3 regions of the Bacillus sp. OTU2372 genome follow, and region 2 is predicted to be linked to each of the others. Evidence: riboswitches for the same ligand, from Rfam matches in the RefSeq annotation. Region 2 holds a riboswitch; each other region holds the start of a gene.
The links. Region 2 has a riboswitch for cobalamin ahead of AAHB15_RS10350 (DUF4430 domain-containing protein). Riboswitches for the same ligand answer to the same signal wherever they lie in the genome.
Positions count from the first base shown of each region.

Region 1 (2,274 bases), on a different contig from region 2:
GATCAAGCCGTCGTAAAAAAAAGTGGATGAGTTGCCAATTAAAACGGTGGTTAACATGCCAATTTCATGTTCGAGCATCTCTTGTAAATTGGTTAAGACGATTTTTTGACTATCACGGAAAGCACTCTTTACCAATCCTACAGGGGTGTCTGGCGAGCGATATTTAAGTAGAATTTTTTGTGCTTCCATAATCTGCCTTGTCCTTCTCCCGCTTTTTGGATTGTATAAGGCAATCACAAAATCAGCTTGAGCGGCCGCTTCGATTCGTTTTTCGATCAAGCTCCAAGGTGTCAAATGGTCACTTAAGCTGATCGTACATGCATCATGCATGACCGGCGCGCCTAATAAAGCAGCACAGGAGTTGATGGCGGAAATGCCAGGGACCACCTCCACTTCTACACCTGAGTCTTTTTTCCAGCCTTTTTCGATTAGCACTTCGTAAACCAGTCCTGCCATTCCATATACACCGGCATCACCGCTCGAAATGACCGCTACCGTGTAACCGAGCTCAGCCTGTTTCACAGCCTCCTGGGCACGGCTTACTTCTTCTGTCATTCCTGTGCTGATGATTTGCTTTCCAGTTATTAATCCCTTGATTAAATCAACATAGGTTTTGTAGCCGATGATGATATCACTTTCTTGGATGGCTTCTTTTGCCCGTCCGGTAATATGTTTTTCATCACCAGGGCCAAAACCAATCACCAATAATTTTCCTTTCACACTATTACGCCACCTTCCAAAATTTCAAACTTGAATCCAGCTACTATCCGCTGTTACATCTTTTCTTTAACCGCTTTTTGTACTCCTTCGATGCATTCCGAGCCTTCTGGCTGTATGAATCCTGCTTCGGAATATTGATAGATCGCATGCTCCTGAAGGCAATGACCTTCCGCCAGATGACGCTTTACAATTGTAGTTCCCACTTCCGGGGTTACGTTTTTATACCAAGTCCCTGACGGATAGACGATGGCAACGGGTGCATCCTTACATCTCCCATTGCATCTTGTTCTTGTTGTATGTATGAGTGAATCTAAGTTTAAATTGGTGATTTCGTTCCGAATCGCTTGTGTCGCTTCCTCCCCACCCTTTCTCATACAGCTGCTGCCGTTGCAAATGAAAACATGGTGTTTCGTCCCTTGTAAATTCCAAGTAGTCATGTCACACTCTCCTTTTCGTTTTTTACGTAAAAAAAGCACCCCTATGGACATAGGGGTGCAGAATATATACACACAAAAAATAGCGATATATGTTCAGCACTTCTACCTATGTTCCCGTAGGTTGATTGAAGCTTTTTAGGTATAGGCAGGTCTCCTGACTTAGGTTCATCATTCCATTGCGTCTTCCCGAATTCCTTCAGTGACATTTGCAATGAACTCCCCATACAGTGGCGGGTACCGTGACGGATTTAAACCGTACTTCCCAAATTATGCACATATTTTTAATGCGCACCTATCCTAATGTATTCAATTGTTAAAAAGGCTTGTTTCTTCTAAAGCTAAACTATGAGAATTAAAAATGATTTAGAATCATCAAAACGAAAAAATCCGTTCAACATTAGTTGAACGGATAAAACGTCAGCACAAAGAAAGTTAATAAACAATCCTTTTTGTCCAGACGTTCCATCTTCTCAACCCCCGAAGAAATCGAAACTTTAAAAGCTAAGACAGGTCTCCTGACTTGTGTATCTTCCTACTTTAGACCCTTCCCGTATCGTCCGTAAATACGTCTCAGTGGTTTGTCTATTTCGTCCACACTCACAGTTGCGGGGACAGTTCTGGTATTGCACCAGATTCCCTATTAAGCCCTAAGGCATCTTAACTAATTGTTAACAAAATCATATGTAATTTTAAGAGATAATAATTATACTAGTCTAACAAATAGAATATATCAAGTGCTTTTTTAATTCCCTTATTTTATAATCCATGTTGTTTACCTCCGAGGATCGATCTTGTCTGGCTTTTTTTAATAAGAATATTATTATACCTATTAAAAATGATGACACAATTTTAAAGTTCTAAAAAAGCTAGGGAGACCAAACGCCTTTTTTGTATGATTCAACAAAATGAACCAAATAATAAATGAAAGCAAATCAAGGTATTATTAATTTGAGGTGATATCATGCCAGTCCTCGAAGTTGATGAGAGTACCCTTTACTACACTGTTAAAGGTAAAGGGATTCCAATCATATTTATTCATCCGCCCGTTCTAACTTCAATAAATTTCATATACCAGTTAGAAGAACTATCTCGTTATTTTCAGGTTATCACCTTTGAT
Region 1 is NZ_JASATK010000020.1:35,334-37,607, reverse strand. Features, by position in the region: gene cobJ (precorrin-3B C(17)-methyltransferase) at 1-720, opposite strand, end outside; gene AAHB15_RS23185 ((2Fe-2S) ferredoxin domain-containing protein) at 774-1,157, opposite strand; cobalamin riboswitch at 1,285-1,468, opposite strand; cobalamin riboswitch at 1,646-1,832, opposite strand; gene AAHB15_RS23180 (alpha/beta fold hydrolase) at 2,119-2,274, shown strand, end outside.
Region 1: it holds a riboswitch for cobalamin, as region 2 does, so the genes downstream of both, AAHB15_RS23185 ((2Fe-2S) ferredoxin domain-containing protein) here and AAHB15_RS10350 (DUF4430 domain-containing protein) in region 2, are expected to answer to the same signal.

Region 2 (2,274 bases):
AAAGAAAGCAGATATTGAACAAGACCGCTATTGTCTTTTGAAAAATCTCCGCTGTTTGCATCGATTCCAAGAGCTGATAATGCGATCATCACTTGGGCTGCAGTTGAGCTATTATCGATTTTGGAAGCCTTGTACTGAGTAGATAGATACTCGACGGCTGCCTTAACCTTTTCCTTTACACCGACTTGATCCTTAAATGGCGCAAGTGCGGTTAAAATCATTGCTGTCGTATCAATATCACTTGTAGTGCTTTCGTCCCATGCCCAGCCGCCATCACTGTTTTGTCGTTCTGTCAAATAACTGATGAGTTTGGCTTTTGTCCATTGGGCCGTAGATGGTATTGTGAAATTGGCACTGTCTAGAGCTACTAGGGCATATGCAACCCCATTTAAACCTTGTTTTGTCACATTTCCATTATAAATTGCTTCTATTAAATTATAACCTTCTACATTTGTCGGATTGCCGCCTGCAGCTAAAATCCCTAAAGCATATCGTTCTGTATCTGTAATTCTTGAAAACTTTCCTTGTTTTTCTTTTACAATGGCTTTTACATCAGAAAGGTAGTTTTTAGGAATTTCTTTTCCTGCTTGTTTCAAGGCAATTACCTGCCATTCACCAACTTCGTTTTTTAGTACGTAAGCACTTGAAGTGTTCACAGCTGTTTGCAAATCTTGAGCTGTAACTGTTCCAGTAGTTGGTGTTGTTGGAGTTGACGGTGTTGTTGGTGTTGTCTCACCATTACCTCCATCTCCTGGTGCTGGTTCAAAGGATTCAAGTTGAAAACTTAACTGGTTACCATTTTGCAGCTGATAGCCCTCTGCACCAAGTGTTGCCATTTTCCCATCCACATAAAATGCCCAGTAGTTAGATCCTTCCGCTTTAATTCCTTTAAGAGAGGTAATCATCTTTCCATAGTTTGTTTCTTCAAACCCAACCTGATCAGAACCCAAGGCTGTTTGTAAAAGCTGAAAGGCATTTGGACTTCCGATTACTTCAATGGATGAAAGTTCAGCAACTGTATTCTTTTTATCATCAACAACTTTCAGTGAAACAGTGGATAGTGGTGGTTTCGTAAAATCGGTTAGTCGGTATGTTATTTTGTCACCATTTTGAAGGACATAAGAATCGGGTCCCATTTGTGCTGAGATTCCATTAATAAAGAACGCCCAAAATTGGTTTTCCCCCGCTTTTACTCCATTAATACCTGTGAGCATTGGCCCGTAACTGGTATCCGTATATTCGAGATTATCTTTACCAACCGCATCGATCAATGCTTCGGTAGCCGTTTCTTTCTCAGCCAATTGGAGTGTCTTTTCTGGAACTACCGGTGTGGAGTCTAGTCCAAGGACTGTAACAGTACCTTGTTTTGCCTCTGCTGCCAATACTGGTGTTTGCAAGCCGTATGTCAGTACCATCAAAACTAACAGCATAGACATCCAAAGATTCTTTCTATTTAGCATTCTACTTGCATTCCTTTCATTATAAAAATAGACATAAAAAAATCCCCCTATTAAGGAGGAGGAGTGTATGTACGTTAAGCGGAAACAAATAAAGACGTTCCTATTCTTAACACTCTCCTATCCGCGTAGACTTTTGGTGTTCAAAACAGGCAGGTTTCCTGGCTCATGGTCATTGCTTCCTATGCCTTCCCATCTTTCGACAGTGGCATCTATAGGTTACTCCCATATACAGTGGCGGGACCGCGTTGGCATTCAACCAACTTCCCTATTAAGCTTAGAGTCTAGTAAAGACTTAAGCACCTGTTTACCGTGCTATTTTTTTATGATATGACCATTATATAGATAATTGGTTTGGTTTGTATATACCTTATATGAAAAACAATGATAATTCAGAATAAAAACAGGCGTTAGATTTGCCTGTTTTTACTCTGTTGCTAAAGCTAAACATTTTATTGTTCGATATTTCGGATCAAGTTCGCCATTTCAATCGCAGACGTTGCTGAATCCCAGCCCTTATTACCTGCCTTTGTTCCAGCACGCTCAATCGCCTGCTCGATTGAATCTGTTGTAAGAACTCCGAAAATGACTGGAATTCCACTCGCTAATGCAGTGGCATTAATCCCTTTAGCCGCTTCGTTACATACATAATCAAAGTGTGGTGTTGCACCGCGGATAACTGTTCCTAGTGTAATTACAGCATCATATTTTTTACTGAATGCCATTTTTTGGGCAATTAGCGGCAGTTCAAACGCACCTGGGACCCAGGCAATATCCACGTCAGATTCGCTTACACCATGACGTTTTAAGGCATCTT
Region 2 is NZ_JASATK010000004.1:189,218-191,491, forward strand. Features, by position in the region: gene AAHB15_RS10350 (DUF4430 domain-containing protein) at 1-1,460, opposite strand, end outside; cobalamin riboswitch at 1,592-1,779, opposite strand; gene ribH (6,7-dimethyl-8-ribityllumazine synthase) at 1,910-2,274, opposite strand, start outside.

Region 3 (2,274 bases), on a different contig from region 2:
TTGACTTGATGCGGACAAAAGGTATGCCATTCTCCATTGCTTCGGCCGTTTTCATCGACTTCTTCCAGTTTCTTCATAAATAAATCAGGGATGGAAACACCCGTGAAAATATCATGTGCTTTTCTTCTCTCGTCTCCATTGTTTGTTTTTAAATCCAAAAAGCCACTCATCATGTCTTTATGGAAAACATCTAAGTAAACGGCGATGGCTCCTTGTCTTTGTCCTAGCTGATCCACACTCACAGCCGTATCATTGATCAGCCTGATCCACGGGACGACCCCGGATGAATTACCTTTGAATTTTTTGATATCGGACCCTAAGGCACGGACTTTTCCAAGATAAATGCCAATACCGCCGCCATCTTTACTCAGACGGGCAATATCCCAATTATTCAAATAAATTCCGTCTAACGAATCGTCCACCGTATCAATAAAACAGGAGGAAAGCTGTCCAAAGCTTTTCCCGGCATTCGAGAGGGTCGGGGTGGCAACTGTCATATACAAATTGCTTAATGCCCAGTATGCTTCTTTTACATACGAGATCCTCTTATCCCTTGGTTCGTTTTTCATTAAAGTCATGGCGATGATCATGAATCGTTCTTGAGGTAATTCGTAAGTTTTACCTTCATAATCCTTTGCAAGGTATCGGTCTGCTAATAAAAATAATCCTATGTAATTAAACAAATCATCCTTGTTTGGATCTATTTCCATTCCCAAGGTTTCAATTTCTTCCTTGGTATAATCATTTAATAGATCTTGTGAGTAGATTCCTATTTTCGAAAGATAGGTAAGTAGTCTGTAAAAATCACCGTATTTTTCTGTTTGGTCATATCCTCTATGTTTGGCTGCTTTATGATATAAATCATTTAAAAATAGGTTTGCCGCAAGAAAGGTCCAGTTGGGATCTTCCATGGAGATTTGATTTAAGGAATAAAGCAATGATTGTTCGTATCGTGAAGATTCCTCTAGTTCGGCTATCTTTTGGACTAGCTGTGTTGTATCTAGTTTGTATTTTTCATTTGCCCTTTTGATGGCTTCTAAAACAGTATCCATTTCAGGATGATTTTTAACATTCATATGATTACCCCTTTTTTGTGACCGTCGCTCGCCGATATTGAAGAGTTCGGTCGTAATTATCTTTTTTTATGACCATTGGTACTCTTTTCACTAGTGTACGGGCACATTTATCTGCTTTTGTGACCGATTAGAACTTTTTATACGTCCCTCGGTAACAATTATCTTCCTTTGTGCCCCAATACCGCCTTTCGGCCAACCGCTCAGTCATTATTACTTGTTCTAACAACAGTAAAAAACCCATCTTCAGAGAAGATGGGTTTAATAAAACGTGGATTGATCTAGTAAAACAGCAACATCACTGTATTAGTCAGAATACCCCTCGTTCTATCTTCCCATTTCCCGAAGAAGATAACACGCTATAAAAATGGCAGGTCTCCTGACTTATGCTTCCACCCTACTCTAATCCCTTCCCGTCCAAAGACAGTGGATGCGATTATTTCGTCAGCAATTACAGTTGCGGGTACAGTACTGGATTTACACCAGATTCCCTATTAAGTCTATATATAGACACCATTTTCATTGGTTATTATCTATATTTAGTGTCTATATTTAAAAACAAACACTAAATATTGTATATCAACTAATATAGTATACTACTTACACTTTTACAAGTATTTTATTTTTTCACCACTAGTTTCTCTCTAACTTGCTCCGCAGCCTCAACCATTACTTCCAATGCAGCAACTGTCTCCTCTAGCCCGCGGGTTTTCAAGCCGCAGTCAGGATTAATCCAGAACACCTTTGGTTCAAGGACTTGGAGCGCACGCTCGATGTTTTTCGTTATTTCTTCAAGTGCAGGTACTCGAGGACTATGAATATCGTAAACTCCCAGACCAACACCTTTATCATAGGTATTCTCTTCAAACGCGGAAAGTAATTCACCATGACTTCTGGATGTCTCAATTGAAATGACATCCGCATCAAGAGCGTTAATCGCTTCGATGATATCCTCAAAATTCGCATAACACATATGGGTATGAATTTGGGTCTCATTTCGCACGGATGTGGTTGAAAGTTTAAAGGCATAAACCGCTGCATTCAAATAGCTGTCCCAGTTTTCACGCTTTAATGGCAGCCCTTCACGGAGAGCTGGTTCATCCACTTGAATCATGCTAATTCCATTTTCCTCTAGCAATTCTACTTCTTTTCGAAGTGCAAGGGCAATTTGATTTGCCACCTCAAAGCGCGGAATATCATC
Region 3 is NZ_JASATK010000024.1:36,965-39,238, forward strand. Features, by position in the region: gene AAHB15_RS24855 (ribonucleoside-diphosphate reductase subunit alpha) at 1-1,076, opposite strand, end outside; cobalamin riboswitch at 1,426-1,606, opposite strand; gene metE (5-methyltetrahydropteroyltriglutamate--homocysteine S-methyltransferase) at 1,693-2,274, opposite strand, start outside.
Region 3: it holds a riboswitch for cobalamin, as region 2 does, so the genes downstream of both, AAHB15_RS24855 (ribonucleoside-diphosphate reductase subunit alpha) here and AAHB15_RS10350 (DUF4430 domain-containing protein) in region 2, are expected to answer to the same signal.